3 regions of the Undibacterium sp. Tian12W genome follow, and region 3 is predicted to be linked to each of the others. Evidence: predicted binding sites of a transcription regulator. Region 3 holds the regulator's gene; each other region holds the start of a gene.

Region 1 (7,040 bases), on a different contig from region 3:
TGCCAATTCGGCAAGTGGCGCTGCTTCCCAGCTAATGCCATCATTATCGATAAAATCCAGTACTTTGGGAGACAGCACGAAATATCCGCCGTTGATCCAGCCGCCATCACCACGCGGCTTTTCGATAAAACCGGCGACCTGATTGCCGTCACGTTCCAGTGCGCCATAGCGTCCTGGCGGAAGAACTGCTGTAACGGTAGCCAGCTTGCCGTGCTGTTTATGGAATGCGATGGAAGCAGCAATATCCAGATCTGCAACGCCATCACCATAGGTAAAGCAAAAAGCTTCCTCGCCCTGCAAATAACGGGCGACGCGCTTGAGACGGCCACCGGTCATGGTGTCTTCCCCAGTATCTACCAGGGTTACCTTCCAGGGTTCAGCATGGTGCTCATGCACTTCCATACTATTATTCTGCATATCGAAGGTGACATCTGACATGTGCAGGAAATAATTGGCGAAATATTCCTTGATCAGATAACCCTTGTAGCCACAACAGATGACGAATTCATTCACACCATGCGCCGAGTACGACTTCATGATGTGCCAGAGTATGGGGTGCCCGCCAATTTCTATCATGGGCTTGGGCTTGAGGTGGGTTTCCTCTGAAATACGGGTACCAAGACCACCGGCTAAGATAACTGCCTTCACTCTTACTGTCCTTCACAATAAATTTGCCACATCTGGCGATAAGCTTTTTCGACTGAACGAGCGAATGCAGGTTCATTCATGAGCAAGGATTGCTCCATTTCCTGGCGCAAACCAGCTCTTAAGCTACGCAAACGATCCAGGTCGTGCGCCAGAATAATTGCTTTTTGCGCATATTCATCTTCAGTATACGCTTGCCATTCTTCATGACCAATCGCAGTCAGAATACTTGCACCGATACGGCCAACAGAAGGCCGGTCTGCCAGCGAGATGAATGGAATGCCCATATATAAAGATTCCAGCAAGGTCGTTCCTGAATTATGCGGGAAACAATCAAGACTGATATCTATATGTTTCAGCACTTCCCAGGAGGGCGTGGTGAACCCTATGTGCAAACGTGAGCGTTCAATACCATAACGCATGAACCGTGACGCCATTTCATCCTGCACCTGAGGATCTTTAAAGTCGCCACTATTGATAATCAATTGGGAATTGGGCATCGCATCCAATATGGTTGCCCAAACACGTACAACACGGTGATTAATCCTGGTGGAACGTGACAAACTGCCAAAGGTAACTATGCCGGTCTGCTCAAAAGGCGAAGGTGTCAGTTCTGCCTTGCGCGTGTCGGGTCTGTAAACATAGGCAGGGCCATCCAGGCACCATACTTTCTCTGAAAATAAATGGGCGCAATTGTCCGTAATTGTGGGCTTGTCAGTCAAGTAATAATCGATCGCACTCAAGCCAGTTGTATAACCATATTCCAGCCAGTGCAAGGAAACAGGAGCTGGTTTGCGCGCAAAGACCGGTAAACGATTGCCATTGGTATGGCCTGCCACATCCACCAGAACATCAATACCATCGGCACGAATACGCTCGGCCAGCGCCTCATCCGTCAAATCCCGGGTTGGCACCCAGTGATCTACCTGCTTCTTATAGTAATCAGTCACCTCATCCTCGAAAGGTGGATTTGCATAGGCATAGACCTCAACCTGATCCTTGTCATGCGCTTCTATCAGCGGCAGCAGGAAATACTTGCAAACATGATTATAAAAAGCTTGCGTCACATAACCTACCTTGAGACGCCTACCCGGCACTCGGGCATTTTCAAATTTCTTCCATGTTGCCTTGAGCGGCGCAGTAAAACGCAAATCAAATTCATGATAAGCGTTATAAATCACCTCAGGCGTTAAATCCGGATGGTAATTCAGACAAAATAACAGGTTCGTGTAAATTTTCCGGTTGAAAGAAGACAGGCTATCCTGCTTGAAAGACAGAGCTTTGATATACGCTTCGATCGCCGCATCCAAGTGGTTTGCCTCGCGCAAGGTGTCACCATAAGCCCCCCAGATTTCAGGAATATCGTGGGTCAGCGTCAGCGCATGCTGCCCGCACTCTATGGACTCCTGCACTTGCCCGTTCTGACGCAGTGCATCAATCAGATTAGGATAAACCTGCACCAGCTCTGGCTGCAGTTGCAAGGCGTGCCGGTATTGTGCGATGGCAACGCTATACATACCGTGCTCGCGATAAGCGAGGCCAAGATTATTGTACAGATAGGGCAAACCTGGGTCTAATTGAACTGCTTTCGATATAGTCGCTATTGCCTCCTCTGTCTTGCCTATGAAACGCAGTGCATTTCCCAGATTATTGAGGCCAACAACCATCTCTGGCTGAATTGCCAGTGCTTTCTCCAGATACACGATGGCATCAGAACAACGCTCAAGAGCAATCAGCACGTTGCCCATATTGGCAAGTATGTGTGGGTTATTTGGTAACAAGGTAATTGCCTTGCTTAACACGTCAAGTGCTTGCGGAAACTTGGCCTGCTCTATCCTGGCTACACCTATATAGTCCCAAACGATACCGTCCCGTGGCAAATAAGTTGATAGCCAAAGGCCGGCCTCTTCCAATTGGGGGTACTGTTTCGCCAGTAAATATTTATTGAATATGCCGAAAGCAATCTTCCTGTTGTCAGGAAAATGAGGCATGACGTCAAAAGCCAGCTTCAGATATCCCATGGCTTCGTCACTCTCATCCGCGTCACCAGCCATTCTGGCCAGGGCATATAGAGCTTCCGCGTGGCGCGGAAAATGCCTGATGATAGTCAGGCAGCCTTGCCTGGCGTCGGATACAGAACCAGCATCGAAAAGTCGATGAACATCGCGCATTGCTTTTCGCGCATCAAAACTCGTTTTTGCCATGTCCAGTCCCCAAGTCAGCTTTTTATCATTAAACTTTTTTACAATTGCCTCATCTGACTTACAAATTAAGTAAGCAAAATGATTAAAACTGCATGTCCAGACTGGAAAATACCAGAAACCACCATGCTCAGGCTTATTTTATAGCCAATGATTTTGTTTCCATGTGTTAAATAAAGCCCCAAAACTAAATCAAATTAGACCCTAAAGTATTTAAAAAAAGCGCCGACAAGCGGAATGGCTAAAAAAACTTGAGCGAAAAAAATAAGATTTATTTTCAGAAACACGCTAAAACTTTTTTAGTCTCTACCGATACCCTTTACAACGGCGGTCCAATAGTCAGCACGAAAGACCAAAGTTTCAGGCTACTACGCCAATTTGAATAACTTAGGGAGAATTACCATGGCTGTTATTAATACCAATATTGCATCGCTGAATGCACAACGTAACTTGACTACATCGCAATCTGCGCTGAACACATCCCTGCAACGTCTGTCTTCCGGTCTGCGTATTAATAGCGCTAAAGATGATGCTGCTGGTCTGGCTATTTCCGAACGTCTGTCTTCTCAAATCGGCGGCTTGAATCAAGCTGCACGTAATGCAAACGACGGTATCTCTCTGGCGCAAACCGCTGAGGGCGCATTACAACAAATCGGTTCCAACTTGCAACGTATCCGTGATCTGGCCGTACAATCTGCCAACGGCTCCAACAGCGTTTCTGATCGTGCTGCTCTGAACAACGAAGCAAGTCAGCTGATTTCTGAGATCAACCGCGTTGCCAGCAGCACTAACTTCAACGGCGTGAATCTGCTTGACGGTAGCTTCTCTGCACAAACTTTCCAAGTCGGTGCCAACGGTACAGCAAACGATCAAATCAGTATCGCTTCCATCTCCAGCGCAAAATCTAGCGCCCTGGGTGTTGGTGCATCTTCCAGCTACGCAACAACAGTTGCCGGTGCCGGTGCAGTTACTACTACAGCCCTGGCTGCTGGTGACTTGTCCATCAATGGCTACCAAGTTGGTGCTTCTGCAGCAGATGGTGTTTCTTTCTCCAACTCTACAGCTAGCGGCATCTCCAAAGCAGCAGCAATCAATGCAATCAGCGGCAGCACAGGTGTTACAGCAACTGTTGGTTCAACAACTATTGCAGGTACTGCAAGTACAGCGGCTACAGCCATTGCCTCTGGCGACATCACTATTAACGGCGTAAATCTGGGTGCCTTGAATGCATCTACTTCCGGCGCACAACGTGGTGCTCAAGTAGCTGCTGCAGTTAATGCAATCAGCACACAAACAGGCGTTACAGCAACATTCAATACATCAACTGGTGCAGTTGCACTGGCTGCTGCCGATGGCCGTAACATCACTGTAACAGCCAGCACAAACGCTGCCGCTGCCGCTGCAAATACAGGTATTACCGTATCTGCAACAGGTGCAACTGACGTAAGCACTTCAACACTGTCCCTGACCTCCACTAGTTCTGCTGGTATCACTCTGGCTAACGGTACTGGTACTGGTTTGACAGCTGCCAATCTGACAGGTGCCTTTACTTCTGCTTCGGTAACCGTTGGTGCAGGTGTTTCCTCTCTGAACCTGGGTACAGCTGCCGGGGCCACCGCCGCGCTGACGACCATTGATGCGGCCTTGCAGTCTATCAATAGTTCCCGCGCTTCTCTGGGTGCGTATCAAAACCGTTTCTCTTCCGCGATCGAAAGTTTGCAGACTAACTCTGAAAACTTGACAGCATCCCGCAGCCGTATCCGTGATGCAGATTTCGCCCAAGAAACAGCGTCTCTGACACGTGGTCAAGTGTTGCAACAAGCTGGTACAGCGATTTTGGCTCAGGCTAATGGCTTACCAAACGGCGTTCTGGCCCTGTTGCGTGGCTAATAGAAGTAGGCTTATGTAAATTAGGTCTATACTTAAAGCATAAAGCATGTCCCCCTGGTCATTTGTTTGATCAGGGGTATTTTTCTTGAAGGAAAAGATCATGGACATCCGGTCGATAGGGAGTGCATCTCCATCAGGACAACTGATCACTGACCGTGCAGTAGGCCCCGATACCAGCTCCCCCGTTTCAAGGTCTGCCGCAACGTCAACGCAAACCATTGATGCCGTCAAAGCAGCCTCTTCTGCATCCGCACCGCCGGAATTCGACAAAGTGACTAAAGCTGTCGATGATATCAACAAGACAATCCAGTCTCTGTCACAATCACTCGAATTCAGTGTGGAAGAACATAGTAATAAAGTCGTCGTTAAGGTGGTTGATCTGCAAACCAAAGAAGTTTTACGCCAGATTCCGTCCGAGGAAGCCCTTGAAATCTCGCGCTCTCTGGATAAACTACAGGGTTTACTGATCAAACAACAAGCGTAATTAGCTAATCATATAGTCAGTCCTGCATCTAAGTTTTAAATTGGCATGTAAATTCCCCTCTAAAGTCTGGTTTGTCTTTGCCGATAATTTAGTACAGTACGGTCTGACAAGGGGAACAATGTGGGCATACAATCGACAGGCTTAGGCGCCAATCTGGACGTCAACGGTCTCATTACCAAATTAATGCAGGTGGAGAGTCAGCCTCTGACTACACTGGCGAAGAAAGAAGCCAGTTTTCAGGCAAAGCTATCTGCTTATGGCACGCTTAACAGCGCGCTCAGCGTTTTTCAGTCCAATGTTACCGGCCTCAGTAATCTGGGCACTTTTCAGTCGCTTACTGCTTCTGCAGGCGACAGCTCAATTTTGTCTGCCACCACCACCAGCGTTTCTACTCAAGGTAGCTATAACGTCAATGTCACCAAGCTGGCACAGGCGCAAACCATTTCCAGCGCTGGTCAGCTCAGTTCCACGGCCAGTATAGGAAGTGGCACCAGCACGACCATCAACTTTGAATTTGGCACCATTGCTGGCGGCACTTCTGCTAATGGTGTGTATACAGGCTCCACTTTCACCCAGGATGCGACGCAGTCAATCGGCACAGTGACGATTGATGGTGCCAACAACTCGTTGCAGGGTATTCGCGATGCAATTAACGCAGCAAAAGTAGGCGCAACTGCGGCCATCGTTGGCGACGGTAGCGCCACGCCCTACCATCTTGTGCTCACTTCAGCAAAAACTGGCGCTACGTCCAGTTTGAAAATCACTGCTACTGGTGATGCCGCCATCCAAAGCCTGGTAAATTATGATCCGGCAGGGACACAAAACTTTACTGAAACAACAACGGCACAAAATGCGGCGCTGTCTGTCAATGGCATTGCCATTTCCAGTACATCCAATGCAGTAACAGGTGCCATACAGGGCACAACCCTGAACCTGAGTAAAGTGGGCACGACCAGTTTGTCATTGAGCGCCAATACCAGCGGCATACAATCTGCCATTAACGGTTTTGTCAAAGGCTTTAATGATTTTCAGGCAACGTTGAAGACCCTGACTGGTTATGATGCAAGTACTCAAAAAGGCGGCATTCTGATTGGCGACTCTACCGCCAGGAATGTACAAAGCCAGATCAGGTCGACACTCAGTACCGCCGTCAACGGACTGGGGGGGAATATTACGAGCCTCGCCAGCATAGGCATCAGTTTCCAGAAAGATGGCACGCTTTCCGTGGATTCATCCAAGCTGAATACCGCCTTGTCGACGAATTTCAATGAAATCAGCGGTCTGTTTGCCTCTGTCGGCAAAGCAACAGATAGCCTGGTCAGTTATACCAGCTCCACCAGCGCGACCAAGCAAGGTGCTTATGGCCTGGAAGTCACAGCCATTGCCACGCAAGGTGGTTTGCAAGGTGATCTGGATCTGACTGCTGCCAGCACTACCATTGCCGCTAACACGGCCATCAATGTAACCCTGGATGGCAAAACTTCTCTGGTGTCGCTGGCTGCAGGTACTTACACGGCATCTTCACTGGCAACTTTGCTGCAGACTTCGATCAACGGCAACTCCACATTCAAAGACAATAGCTCGACAGTTACTGCCACGATCAATGGCAGCGGTCAGTTGCAATTGCAATCAACCCGCTATGGTAGTGCATCGAATGTGAATCTGGCGGATGGCACAGGCACTGGTGCTGCCAGCTTTACCGGCACGGTGCTGAACGGTACTGCGGGCGTGGACGTAGCAGGCAAACTGAATGGCATTACCGCTGCTGGCAGCGGACAGTATCTAACGGGAGCGACTGGCTCGGATGCCGAAGGTTTGAA
Region 2 (7,040 bases), on a different contig from region 3:
TGGTAGCCAGTACTGTCAAGTATGGCATTGAAGCTGGCATGATCATTGATTTCCAGGTAGGCGCCATCGCTGAAGGTGACCTTGCGCGGGGCATGCCGGGTACGCTCAGATACCCGCAATTCTGACAGCGGGCAACTGCGTATAACTGATGCATGCAGTGTATTACTGGCTTCGCATACCTGGGCGATATCGCCCTGCACCGAAAATTCAACCTGGTGCAGGCGCGAGGTTTTGCCATCAAAATAGATGGCGGCAACTTTGTTCATAGAGATAAATCAAAATCCAGTAAATCAGCCATGCCTTCGCCAGTTGCATTGACTTGTTCTTGTGTTTCGGCGATGAAATCGTCCAGACTGCCATTGACTTCCAGTTGCAGGCTTTCAACACGGTAACGCAGGGAGCGAATTTGTGCAAACGGGATAAACAGGCCCAGAGTACAAACAATACCAAGTATATTGGTGATGGCAATAAAAGTCATGCGACCCCATTGCAGATTGTTCTTGAACTGATGATCACCGAGTTTGGTATGGTTCCAGATCAGGTTTTGCAGCAAGGTCAGGAAGATAGGGTAAATTGCAAACATCCACATATACAGGACGAAGATGAAAAGGCCAAATGAGGCTGCTGCAGCAACATCAAATTTGTCCCCATGGCCGCCGGCAAACAATGCCATTACTGTACTGCCAAAACCTATGCAAATGACGATAACGCCTGCCAGCAGGATGCCTATACCAACCAGATAGGCCCAGTAAAACTGGCCAACGCCTGCATTGAAAGAAAAATGCGTACTGCCAAACCGGCTTTCGCTATGCTGGAATCTTTTCAGGCGTTGATGCAGGACTGGTGCCAGTAAATACAAAGTGATGCCTGCCAGCAGTGGCCACAGCAAAAAGGTGCTATATGCCTGTCCTGCTGTGCCACGAAAGCCAAAGCGTATGCCACGGTAACTGGAGTTATACAGTTTAAACTGCAAGCTTTTCCAGACCAGCCAGGGCATGACTGCAACCATCATCAACATCATTACAAAGCCCAAGGGCACAGAGAATCTGAATGCCAGTTGATACCCAAAGACAAATACGAAAGCGACGATGCGACCCTTGAGTATGGCAATGGCATTACCATGATATTCAAAACTGCTGCCACCCAGATGCGTGCTGGAATACAGGTAGCGGTTGCGACGTACTTTGGCCCAGGCTGAGTAAATACCCAGCGTGACTATCGTGAGTAATAAATTAACTATCCAGATACGGAAATATTCGCTGCCACTTCCCCTGAACTCAAGTTGCAGCGTGCTACCTGATGATTGCTGACTTACTGAAAAGTCATTGTTTTGAAAGTTATCCATGCTTGTGTTTTTCCCATGCACTTTAATTTTTTTGGAGCTTGGACAATCGCATGGAGTTGATATTAAGTCAAGTGCATTAGCGCTTGCGACCTCTCATCAAAGATGCTTTACCACAAACTGTTGTGGAAAATAAATGGTTAAGGCAACTTGGCTAATGCAGCTTTTTCCAGGTGGAGATAGCAGTTGTGCCATTGCCGCTAGCGCCGGCGGGTACGCGATAGCTAAGTACGTCATCCTTTAACTCAAACTGCCGGGCCTGCTCACTACCATCCCAGTTAGCGAAGGATGCATGTTCTACTTTGAAGACCAACACATTTCTCTCGGTATCAATGAAGCAGCGACCATAATGTGAACTGGTATCGAGGGCGGCAGCGCGGTATTCTGCTTCCGTACCTTTGCGTTTGTCGCCTGCGGCAAATTTGCTGCGTTCGGATTTGTAGATTTGTAGTGAATAGCGACCAGTGCCATCAATGATGAGCAAGCCTTGCGGATTTGGCCCAAAGGTTTCGCCACGGCTGCCGTCGGCGCGAATTTCTGGTGCAGCCAACAATGTCCAGGTACCTGCCAGGTATTTTTGTGCCTGCTCATTCTTATCAACTTCCTGTTCGGTGAAAGCGCTGGCTGGCAGACTCAGGGCCAGCAGGCAAATCACAGCGATGACGTTGTTAATTTGGGTTTTCATTGAGGTTTTAACTGCGATTTTCATGTCATTTCCCTTGCTGTTCATTTTTTGCTGTGTCACTGATTGCCAGCAGTAATTTGCCTGTCGTCTGGCGTGATTCCAGATCTGTATGGGCTCTGGCAGCCTGCTCCAGTGGATAAACCTGATGTATGCGCAAGCGCAATACGCCTTCGCGCAACCAGCCCAAAACCCGTTGGCTACGGTACTTGAGGCCTTCGGCGTCAGCAATATGATGGGCGAGGGTGGGACGCGTGAAGAACAGTGAGCCCTGGCGGCACAAGTGCATGGGGTCTATCGGTGGCACATTCCCGCTGGACTGGCCAAACAAGACCAGACTGCCCAAAGGACGCAAGACCGCCATGCTGCCCAGATAAGTAGTCAGGCCGACTGAGTCATACACCACATGCACACCTTTTTGCTGAGTCAGCTCCATGGTCGCCACAACAAAGTCAGTCTCCGTATACAAAATAACGTGATCTGCTCCAGCGGCTTTGGCCAGCTCTGCTTTCTGTTTACTTGATACTGTGCTGATAACGATTGCACCCTTATGTTTCAGTATCTGGGTCAGCAATAAACCAACTCCGCCGGCGCCAGCATGCACCAGCACGGTATCGCCAGATTGCACGCGATAACTGGTCTCGGTCAGATATTGCACGGTGACGGCTTGCAGCATGGCCGCTGCGGCTTCCTGCGTGCTGACTTCTGCTGGCAAGGCGATCAGCTTCCATGCTGGAATAGCCAGGTATTCGCCATAAGAGCCGGGTTGTGACAGCCAGGCCACCCTAGTGCCGGGTGTTAGTTCCGCATTGCTTTCGACCACCGTGCCCGCACCTTCTGCCCCCGGTATGAAGGGCAGGGAAGCCGGGTTTTGTCCATTGCGCTGATACACATCAGCGTAATTGATGCCGGCGTAATCGACGCGTACCAGGACTTCACCTTCTTTTGGAGTGGGTTTTTGCAGGTCGCGCACCTCTAGCACTGCTGGCCCACCTTGTGAAAAAATTTGTATGGCTTGCATATTTTCTCTCTTGTTCTCTCATCACCTATTGTTCAGACCCTATGTCTGTTTGTCTGGCTTGCAGCTTAATCAAACGTGGTCAGAAAGAAAATTACTGAAAAATTCGCCTGGACTGTGCATAATTGCACCATGATGAATTGGGATGATTTACGCTATTTTTTGGCACTGGTCGATTGCGGTACACTGACCGGGGCTGCGCGCCGCCTGCAGGTGGAGCATACGACGGTTGCGCGGCGTATTGATAAGCTAGAGGCGGCGATCAAGTTGCGTCTGTTCGACAGACTGGTGCGCGGCTGGCAACTGACCACAGAAGGACATGACCTGGTCACTCATGCACGGGAAGTGGAAGAGCGCTGGTTCAATTTTGAGAGAAAGGCGCTCAGTACCAGCAAAATGGAAGGCATAGTGCGTATTTCTGCACCGCCCAGTTTATCGACTTTTGTGCTCGCGCCCCAGCTTAAAAAACTCTGCGCCAGCTTGACCGGCGTGGAATTGGAGTTACAGGCAGAGCGCCATCAGGTCAGTCTCGGCAAGCGCGAGGCAGACATCGCTTTACGAATGGCGCGCCCACAAACCGCGGGTCTGGTCATTAAGCCCTTGGCCAGCGTAGGGTATGGCCTGTACGCCAGCAAAACCTATCTGAAAAAGCGCAAGGAAGAAGATTGGGAATTTGTCGCCTATGAAAAAAACTCTGCAACGCCCCATCATCAATGGCTGGAAGATTATCTGGCGCAGCGCAAAGTCATGCTGCGCAGTAATGACCAAATGGTGCTGGCTCAATGCGTGGCGGCAGGTCTTGGCGTAACCGTATTACCGCATTATTTGCGCCAGAGTCACCGCGAACTGCACCGTATTGAGCATCAGGCTTGCCCTCTGCGCAGAAAACTTTGGCTGGTCATGCATGATGATGTACGCCGTTCACCCAGGGTAAGGGCAGTGGCTGACGGATTGATCGACTTGTTTTCCAGTGCAGAAATGAATGACTTATTGTTATGAACAACGTCGGTCCGGTTTGATGAAAATAAAACATTGACTTTTTATAATGTTATATTTAATATAATTCTATGGGGTAGGCCAAACGCTTGCTTACATCTGCTCACATGTCTGCTCACATATCTGTTCACACTAAGCACCTATTAAATTAAGCTACTTTCAAGAATAAACCTAAACTTTTGACAAAATCGACCGTAATACACAATATGCGGTAATCCGTCACGTGGTTTAATTTAGGGCTGGAGAGCAAAATGAGCATCAATCAAATAGCAGGTGGGGCCACTGGCAGTGTCAGTGTTGATACCCGGCAAGATGTCAAGGCTGCACCAGTTGTTGCTAAAGCGGCATCTGCGCCGGCAGTTGTTGAGGCCAGTAAAGTTGCCGTCAGCAAAGATAACCAGCCCCAAAGTGACATTTCTGCCAAAGAACTCAAGAACTCTGTCGATCAGATTAACCGTGCCATAGGTTTGAATAAAAGCGTTAATCTCAATCTGGACAATGATTCTGGCAAAGTGGTGGTGCAGATTGTTGATAATGAGACCAAGGTCGTATTGCGACAAATTCCCTCCAGAGAAGTGTTGGCGATAGCCCGTGATCTGGAAGGTAAAAAAGGTGTTTTGTTGAACGACCATGCATGAATGGATAAAGAGTAGTGATTGTCAGCTCTGACGTTGAATACTGGTTAAAGCAAGCAAATCTTCCCCTCCCCGACAGGATAGGTAAAGCACCTGAAGAATTATTGGCCTATGTTGCAAAAGTGAATAACTGCACTTCTGCTGACCAATTGCCTGCGCAAGTTGAATTGAATCCCGATTTTTTAAATGATATCCGCGCAGCGATAGCGGATATGCCACCTGTTGTGTTGCAGCTTTTGGATAAACCCCTGCTAGGTGTCTATCTTGGGCGTGGCCTTGGTTCATCTGCGGTAACCGACGTTGTCGCGGGCCCCGATGGTCAGATACTGGGCCTGGTGACCCTGATGGATGCCGACGCTTTTTTAGGCCGCACTGCCAATGACTGGGCTAGCTGGAAAGAAAATACGCCGTTTTTGTCACACTCAGCTTTTCAAGTCCATCTGCAAATTGAAGCTGCGGAAAACGATAACCGTAAAAATGCCATGCAGTTTTTGCTCTTGCATGAATTTGGTCATGTGCTGACGGCCAATAGCGAATTTTTACCCGACTGGTGGATAGGTTCGCAAAAATTCAAATCGACTGAAGAGTATAGTTTCTTGAGTCTGTCCTGGCAAATCACCATGAATGGCGACATCATTCCCTTGCTCAGACATGATTTCGAACACCGCAAGAACTTGCACTTCTATAGCGATCAGCAGGTTGCGGGAGATTTAATTCCCGGCATTTACAATGCGCTGGAAAAAACCGGTTTTTCCAGCCTGTATGCCGCAACCAATGCCTATGATGATTTTGCCGAGGCTTTTGCCATGTATGTGCATAGCGTGATGATGGGCAAGCCTTATCGATTGAGCATCCGTTCTGGCGATGAAATTATCATGGAAGTGGCAGATTACTGGTCCAGCCCACGATCCCGCTCCAGAAAACAGTTATTTGCTGAGTACCTCGGTAATTGAGAATACTCCCCCTAAGCTCTGGACATAAGTAGGGGGTAGATAAAGCGTTGCCTTTAGGCCACTTATTGCTATTGAACTATTCGTTTGCATCAATAAAGCAGCAAAATTTGCTTTATTCGACACTTCATTTTCCATCCGCTCATCCATAATGTGAATAAGCTTAGACGCTTCTTGTCTTTATGCTGCAATTATTCACGGATGGATATCTGAATGACCGTACCGCCAAAGAACTCACTGGACCCGGATGACTGGCAGGCCCTGCGTGCGCAGGGACATCGCATGCTGGACGATATCCTTGATTACGCAGAACACATACGCGACCGCCCGGTCTGGCAAGTGATACCCGATGAAGTGCGCGCAAAGTTCCAGTCCGGTTTGCCAACTGCGCCGGCTGAGCTCGGTGACGTGCATCAACAATTCATGGAAAATATCTTGCCGTATTCGGTAGGCAATAGCCATCCTGGATTTATGGGGTGGGTGCAGGGAGGTGGCAACCCCGTGGGTACGTTGGCAGAGATGCTGGCAGCGGGTCTGAATGCCAATCTCGGCGGGCGTGATCATATACCGATAGAGGTCGAGCGCCAGATAACCCGCTGGGTCAGCGAGCTATTTCATTTTCCGGATACTGCCAGTGGTCTGTTTGTTACTGGTACGTCGATGGCGAACTTCATTGCCGTACTGGTAGCGCGGGCGCGCACTCTGGGTGCAGAGGTAAGGCATCAAGGGCTCACGGCTTTTCCTGAACGGTTGGTGGCTTATACCTCAGCAGGCGCCCACGGTTGCGTAGCACAGGCCATGGACATGGCAGGGATGGGTAGAAACGCCTTGCGCGTTATTCCCATGAATGCCAGCTTTGAGATGTATGTTGGCGCATTGCAGGCAGCAATCGCGGCAGACCGCGCAGCGGGATTGACGCCATTCATGCTGGTAGGTACTGCCGGTTCAGTGGATGTTGGCGCGATTGATGATTTACAGGCCCTGGCAGATGTAGCCAGCACTGAAAAATTATGGTTCCACATAGACGGTGCATTTGGTGCTCTGGGTATGCTATCTCCCGTCATTGCTGCACGCCTGGTTGGCATAGAACGAGCTGATTCTATTGCCTTTGATTTTCATAAGTGGTTGCAAGTACCTTATGACGCCGGTTTTATTCTGGTGCGTGACAGTGATGCCCATTATGCGACCTTTGCCACGCCAGCCAGTTATTTGCGGCGTGAGAGCAAAGGCCTGGCAGGTGGCTCACCCTGGCCCTGTGATTTTGGCCCTGATTTATCACGCGGCTTCAGGGCGCTTAAAACCTGGTTCACTTTGCAGGTATACGGCGCAGAACGCCTGGGCCAGATGATTGCCCACACCTGCGAGCTGGGGCAGTATCTTAAAGCCAGTATCCTGGCGAATTCAAAATTTGAATTGA
Region 3 (7,040 bases):
GGAAATGGAAGAAGCGACCTGGCAAGATATCCTGCCTGTTGATACCCTGGGTCTGGAAGTTGGTTATCGCCTGATCCCTCTGGTGGATAAAAACCAGGGTGGTGAGTTGTTACGCCGTATCAAAGGCATACGCAAAAAATTTGCTCAGGAAGTGGGCTTTTTATCGCCACCTGTACATATTCGCGACAACCTGGAATTGAAACCCTCTGCCTACCGTATCACCCTGAAGGGGGTTGAAGTCGGTGCCGGTGAGGCATTGAATGGCCAGTATCTGGCGATCAACCCTGGCATGGTCACTGGGAATTTACCTGGCACGCTGACCAATGATCCAGCCTTTGGCCTACCCGCAGTGTGGATAGATGCCTCCATGCGCGAACAGGCTCAAGCAATGGGCTATACCGTGGTTGATTCTGGCACAGTGGTTGCCACCCATTTGAACCATTTGATCACCAGCCATGCGGCTGAATTGCTGGGTCGTCAGGAAGTACAGTTGCTCATGGATCACCTGGCAAAAGACATGCCGAAAATGGTGGAAGAGCTGGTGCCAAAAGCCCTGCCTTTGTCCATCCTGCAAAAAGTATTGCAAAACCTGCTTGTCGAGGGTGTGCATATCCGCGATATGCGTACCATTATTGAGACTCTGTCTGAGCAAGCCATGCATACCCAGGATGCGAATGAGCTGACAGCTCAGGTCAGGATAGCTTTGGGCCGTGCCATCATCCAGCAAATCTTCCCGACCGGGAATGAGATGACAGTCATGACCCTGGACAGCCGTCTTGAACGCCTGTTGATGCAGGCCCTGCAAACCAGTGGTTCGGATGGCTCAGGCATAGAACCTGGCCTTGCCGATACCTTGGCAAGCCAGACCGAGGCCGCTGCTCAGCACCAGGAACAAATGGGCCTGACACCGGTGTTGCTGGTGCCCGCGCCATTACGGGCCTTGCTGTCACGCTTCCTGCGCCGCAATTTGCCGCAACTTAAAGTCTTGTCACACGCAGAAGTACCTGAAACAAAAACCATTAGAGTCACCAGTCTGGTCGGAGGTCAATCATGAACGTCAGAAAATTTACCGCGAATACTTCTCGCGAAGCATTGCGCATGTTGCGCGATGCTTTGGGGGCAGATGCCGTGATCCTGTCCAACCGTAATGTGGGCGGCAAGGTGGAGATTCTGGCCATGGCCGACGAAGCCATCAACTCTATTGCACCGGATGCTGCAGACGCACTTGCAATGCCAGAGATGCAGCCAATTCCGCAGGTACCTCAGGTGCCACGCTTTGCGCCACGCTTCCAGAATGAGGACGCAGTCAGCTTGCATCGCCCTCTGGAAAGGCAAGTAGAGCGGAGCATGAATGTGCCAACCTTCAAATCACAGACAGGTGCGAGCAGCTTTGCCAGTGACATCGAGGCACCTGTCAATGCCAATGAGTTGAATGATGTCATGTCAGAAATCCGGGCCATGCGCAGCATGCTGGAATCTCAGCTGGCAGAAATTTCCTGGACACAAACGCAAAAACGTCAGCCACAAAAAGCAGAAATCCTGCGTGAGTTGCTGGCTACCGGTTTTAGCGCCAGTCTGTCACGCTACCTGGTAGAAAAACTGCCTGAAACTGGCAAGCTTGAAAATGGTCTGGACTGGGTCAAGAATGTGCTGGTGCGCAATCTTTCTACTATCGACAATGAAAACGAAATGCTGGAAAAAGGTGGCGTGTATGCCCTGGTCGGCCCTACCGGTGTGGGCAAGACCACGACTACGGCCAAGCTGGCTGCCCGTTGCGTGATGCGCCATGGCCCTTCCAAGCTGGCATTGATCACGACTGACGGTTATCGTATCGGTGGCTTTGAACAATTGCGCATCTACGGCAAAATCCTCGGCGTGATGGTGCATGCGGTCAAGGATGAGGCAGATTTGCGCATTGCCTTGTCCGAGCTCAAGAACAAGCATACCGTCCTGATCGATACTGTCGGTGTCAGTCAGCGCGACAAAATGGTGACTGAACAGGTGGCGATGTTGTCTGGAACAGACACTCCGGTAAAGCGTTTGTTGTGCCTGAATGCGACTTCAACAGGCGAAACCTTGAGCGAAGTTGTACGCGCCTATCAGGGCAATGGCCTGGCAGGCTGCATCCTGACCAAGCTTGATGAAGCGGCGACTATCGGTGGTGCACTGGATATCGCGATACGCCAGAAACTCATGGTGTATTACATCGCCAGCGGCCAGCGTGTGCCCGAGGATCTGCATATAGCCAATAAATTGTATTTGATCGACCGCGCTTTCAAACTCAAGCGTGAGACGGCAGCTTTCCGTTATCTGGATGAAGAATTACCGTTGCTGATGGCGGGTGCAGTTTCCGCACAAGCATCAGGACGTGCTGGTCAGGAGGTGTCCCTTGGCTAGTTTCGATCAGGCAGAAGGCCTGCGCCGCATGCTGGCGGGGCCAAAACCACGGGTATTTACCTTTTTGTCCGCCTTGAGGGAAGATGAAAAGAGCGGCATGCTGGTGAATCTGGGGGTGTCACTGGCACGCCAGGGTAACCAGGTCTTGATGGTGGATACACGCTCTTCAGAAAACAGTGTCGGTGCCTGGTTGAATGCGAACCTTGATCAGACCTTATTGGATGTAGCGAGACAACAGCGTACAATGAAGGAAGCAGTCAAATTGGTGGCTGCTGGCCTGTCGGTGACGATGCTGGCCCGTCATGCATGGCTGCCGCCAGAAAATACGCGGCAATTGTCCAAAGTGTTTGATGTGGCGGCCAACCGTGCGGACCTGGTGATCGTGGATAGCGAGATCAACCTGGATGACAGTTTTCCGCTGGCGACGCTGGATGACAGCGAGCTGGTGATACAGGTTTCTGCTGATCCTGCCATGATCAAGGCTGCTTATGGATTGATCAAGCGTGTGAGCAACAGGCTGGGTCGGCGCGGTTATGGTATTTTAGTGTCCGGTGCATCGGAAAAAGAGGCAAGATTGATTTATACGAATATGGCGCAGGCGGCCAGCCGTTACCTGGCGGTGCCACTGCACTACGTTGGCCATGTGCCGGAAGATGAACACGTAAGAAAGGCTGCACATTTGGGACGCTCTGTGATTGATGCTTTTCCTAAAGCCCTTGCTTCGCTGGCATTCTCCCGGCTGGCTGAACAATTGGCAAAGACCGCGCGTTCCACCTTATGTGCAGAGGGAGTCCCTGAGCTGGGTGTCGGTCTCGGAATGTAATCAGAAAAATGTACACCGCGAGCGGAAAATCAGATAAAAACTTCCTTTTGAGGGAGCATGCGCCTCTGGTCAAGCGTCTGGCTTACCAGTTGAAGGCGCGCCTGCCTCCCAGTGTGGAGGTGGACGATCTCGTGCAGGCCGGTATGATAGGCCTGCTGGATGCCGTTAACCGCTACGAAGATACCCATGGCGCCCAGTTTGAAACCTATGCGGTACAACGCATACGGGGTGCCATGCTGGATGAATTGCGTAGTAGTGACTGGCTGCCGCGTGGCGTGCGCCAGAACATGCGCAAGATAGAAAATGCCATGAATGTGCTACAGCAAAAGCTGGGCAGGCCACCGCTGGAAACCGAGGTGGCGAAGTCACTCAAGCTGAGCCTGGAAGAGTACCAGAACCTGCTGACCGACAGCGGCGGGCATCAACTCGTCTATTACGAAGACTTTCATGATGCCGACACAAAGGAGCATTTCCTTGACCACTATTGCTCCGATTTTTCTGGCGATCCGCTGCAGGATTTGCTGAATGACGACTTCCGTGACGCCGTCATCGGTGCGATAGACAGCTTGCCGGAGCGCGAGAAACTGCTGATGGGTCTGTACTACGAGCAGGAGTTGAATCTCAAGGAAATTGGTGCCGTGATGGGGGTATCAGAGTCACGGGTCTCACAATTACATAGTCAGGCGGTTGCCAGGCTCAGGGCATACTTAAGGGAGAAAGCGTGGACTGGGCTAGCGTAATCGGATTGGTACTGGTGATATTTGGCATAGTCACCGGACAGTTGATGGAAGGCGGGCGCCTGTCTTCTCTGGTGCAACCCGCTGCCTTTGTCATCGTGGTGGTGGGTACGCTGGGCGCCGTGCTGCTGCAAAGCCGGCTCAATACCTTCAGGCGTGGCGTGCGCATGCTGCGCTGGATCGTTTCTGAACCACCAGACAGCAGTAAAAAAAATATCGCAGATGCTTTGATCTGGAGTGTGGTTGCCAGGCGTGAAGGTTTTTTGAGCCTTGAGCGTTATATGAATGCCTCATCCGACCCTTTCATCAGCAAGGGCCTGCGTCTGGTGATCGATGGCATAGACCCGATACGCCTGAAAGACATACTTGATGTCGATATTTCACTGTATGAAATGGAGCAACGCCAGGCTGCCAAAATCTGGGATGCTGCCGGTGGTTATTCACCTACCATAGGCATTTTGGGGGCGGTGCTGGGGCTTATCCATGTGATGGAAAATCTGAGCGACCCGTCCAAACTCGGTGGCGGCATCGCTGTTGCCTTTGTTGCCACTATTTACGGTGTGGGCATGGCCAATTTGTTGTTTTTGCCAATCAGCAATAAATTAAAAGAAATCATAGGCCGCGAAGTTACGCGCCGTGAAATGTTGTCTGATATTTTTTATAGTATCGCTCTGGGTGACAGCCCGCGTGTGGTGGAAGAAAGACTGACCAACCATCGCAATTAAGCGATGCAGTGAAACTGAAAAAATATACTTATGGCAAGGAAAAAATATCACGAAGAACCAGACAACCATGAGAGATGGCTGGTTTCTTACGCGGATTTTATTACCTTGCTGTTTGCCTTTTTTGTTGTCATGTATGCCATTTCTTCGTTGAATGAGGGTAAATACCGGGTCTTGTCCAACTCACTGACCGGTGCCTTTGGCAAAGTCATGACGGTGAATCCCAAGCCTGTCGATGCGCAGATTGAGCAAAAAATCAAGCTCGATCCCTTGCCTCTGGTTAAAAACCGTATCAATGAAGGTTTGCGCAAAGAAAAAGCGCAAATGACGACCATGGCCAAAGATATTATGACCGTGCTGGAGCCACTGGTGCGCGAAGGCAAGGTCAGGGTCACTCAGACTAGCCGTGGTATCACTATAGAAATCAATGCCAGTCTTTTGTTCGCTCCTGGTGATGCGCGCCTGAATGTCGATTCCATACAGGCACTGAGGGCGATTGCCGGTGTTCTCAAGATTGATACCCATGCGATACAGGTCGAGGGGCATACTGATAATCTGCCTATCAATAACCCCATCTTCCCGTCAAATTGGGAATTGTCGGCTGTACGCGCCAGTACGGTTGCCCGTTTGCTCACTGAAAATGGGGTGGATGAAAACCGTGTGACTGCTGTAGGGCAGGGGGCAAAACTGCCTGTCAGTGATAATGACACACCGGAAGGGCGAGCCAGGAACAGGCGCGTATCCGTCACCATACTGGCAGTATTGCCTGAGCCTGCGGTAGAGGTACCCTTGAGCCCGGCATCTGGGCCGGCAGCAACATCATTGCCTGCACAAGCGGCGCGGCCAGTGGCGGCATCCTTGTCTGGCACGGCGCCGGGGCCTTGAAAGCCTGAAAATCCTGGAGATTAAGAAGTTTTGCCAGTTGCGGGCGGGATAGTCAGCGCAGTATTGTCAGCTGAGTATGTTCAGCGCAGTTCGATAAAGGTAAGGAAGTCGTGATCAGAGATAGTCTCCGGCGAAATCACCAGAGCGTCATCAATGCGCAAGCAGGATCGTGCAAGCTCGATCAGGTAGCGATATAGCCCTTGCCGAGCGTAGTTTTGACGGTCGATTGACCGTTGGGCCCATACATGGAGCCGGCCTGATTATTATTTTTTTGCAGTAAATGCAAGGTTGCCTGGTTCAGCGATAGTCTGCGATTGATCAGCAAACCATTGGTGCGGTTGTCTTCTTTGGCTTGCACAGTCAGTTGCAATAGCGCATCCCAGTCTTGAGCACTGGTTTGAGCGACGCCAGCTTGCTGCAAATAAGCCTGCATGCCGTCTATGTCAGCATTAAATCCAAGTTCATTCAAAAAGCTGTTACGCTTTTTTTCCAGTTCTGTCATTTTGACCACAAGCTGTCCCTTGCTCTGGGTAAAATCATTGAGCTGGACTATATCGCTTTCTACCAATGCCGCCTGCTCTTGCTTGAGCAAATCAGCGAGCGAAGACATGATGCTCACTTCTTCTTGCAGGCATTGTTGAATAGCGCTATGTCCGGAACCTGTTGCGTTCATTTGTTAACGTTTTCTGGAGTTGAGCAAATCTTTAACTGTTTCTAGAAGCCCGTCAGCGACTTTTTCTGAATTGACTTGGAAGCGTCCTTCAGAAATGGCCAGCTTGATAGCTTCCACCTTCTTCGTCTCAAACACAGCACTGCTTGCTTGCGTACTTTGCAAGGCTTGCAGCTGTGAAGACAGGGTCGAAATTTGTACTTTCGACGAATTCGCCACGGGTACCGCGGTTTCTGCGGGTTTTTCCGTGCGAGCCTGTTGCGGGCTGACTGGCAGTCCCGCGGTCTTATTTAGTGCGTCATCAATTTTCACAGCGATACCCTCAGTGTGGGACTTACAAACATCTACATCCAGTTTATCGGCTGTGTAATTTTAAACTTTAACCTTACTGTGAAAAAATATTGCATGTACTTAATTCCAGCTACAAATATCTTGCTATCAGTAAACTATTTCTATAATGCCACCATTCTTGGCAACACCGCTGACGGTTTGCCCTGAACTGGTCTTGGCCTTGGCAATTTGTCCATCTGCCGCATTATTGAGGGCGATGGCATCTGTTGTCACTTGGAAACCTGGGCCATTGCTGATGACCCGCACCGATTGTCCTTGTTGCACTACCGCAGGGCTTTTCAGGGCATCAAGGCGCATGACGCCGCCAGAAGCCATCGAAACCTGCATGGTTTTGCCTATCGCCTGCTCGGGCGCGGTGATGACGCCGGCGGGCAATTTCGCAATATCACCCCTTTGTTTGTTTAAATCGCTGAGTGAGATGACTTGCCCATGGGTAAGCGCATTGGCTGCCACGT

Evidence for each region. The regulator FliA, encoded in region 3, starts transcription of late flagellar genes. The targets are predictions, from matches to a motif close to CTAAAGTTTNNNNNNNNNNNGCCGNTA.
Region 1: the regulator FliA is predicted to act here: its motif matches at 3,051-3,077, upstream of ACO0LI_RS22480 (flagellin).
Region 2: the regulator FliA is predicted to act here: its motif matches at 4,210-4,236, upstream of ACO0LI_RS10190 (flagellar protein FlaG).

The regions. Positions count from the first base shown of each region.
Region 1 covers NZ_JBMPPK010000019.1:48,274-55,313, forward strand. Annotated here, with positions in the region: gene rfbF (glucose-1-phosphate cytidylyltransferase) at 1-648, opposite strand, end outside; gene ACO0LI_RS22475 (tetratricopeptide repeat protein) at 651-2,849, opposite strand; gene ACO0LI_RS22480 (flagellin) at 3,249-4,736, shown strand; gene ACO0LI_RS22485 (flagellar protein FlaG) at 4,837-5,220, shown strand; gene fliD (flagellar filament capping protein FliD) at 5,341-7,040, shown strand, end outside.
Region 2 covers NZ_JBMPPK010000007.1:38,826-45,865, forward strand. Annotated here, with positions in the region: gene ACO0LI_RS10165 (M48 family metallopeptidase) at 1-266, opposite strand, end outside; gene ACO0LI_RS10170 (YjgN family protein) at 263-1,345, opposite strand; gene ACO0LI_RS10175 (lipocalin-like domain-containing protein) at 1,497-2,051, opposite strand; gene ACO0LI_RS10180 (quinone oxidoreductase family protein) at 2,053-3,045, opposite strand; gene ACO0LI_RS10185 (LysR family transcriptional regulator) at 3,175-4,041, shown strand; gene ACO0LI_RS10190 (flagellar protein FlaG) at 4,290-4,676, shown strand; gene ACO0LI_RS10195 (hypothetical protein) at 4,691-5,626, shown strand; gene ACO0LI_RS10200 (pyridoxal phosphate-dependent decarboxylase family protein) at 5,837-7,040, shown strand, end outside.
Region 3 covers NZ_JBMPPK010000014.1:91,393-98,432, forward strand. Annotated here, with positions in the region: gene flhA (flagellar biosynthesis protein FlhA) at 1-1,054, shown strand, start outside; gene flhF (flagellar biosynthesis protein FlhF) at 1,051-2,397, shown strand; gene ACO0LI_RS18545 (MinD/ParA family ATP-binding protein) at 2,390-3,220, shown strand; gene ACO0LI_RS18550 (RNA polymerase sigma factor FliA) at 3,229-3,960, shown strand; gene ACO0LI_RS18555 (flagellar motor protein) at 3,942-4,682, shown strand; gene motD (flagellar motor protein MotD) at 4,713-5,564, shown strand; gene ACO0LI_RS18565 (flagella synthesis protein FlgN) at 5,746-6,237, opposite strand; gene flgM (flagellar biosynthesis anti-sigma factor FlgM) at 6,241-6,546, opposite strand; gene flgA (flagellar basal body P-ring formation chaperone FlgA) at 6,673-7,040, opposite strand, start outside.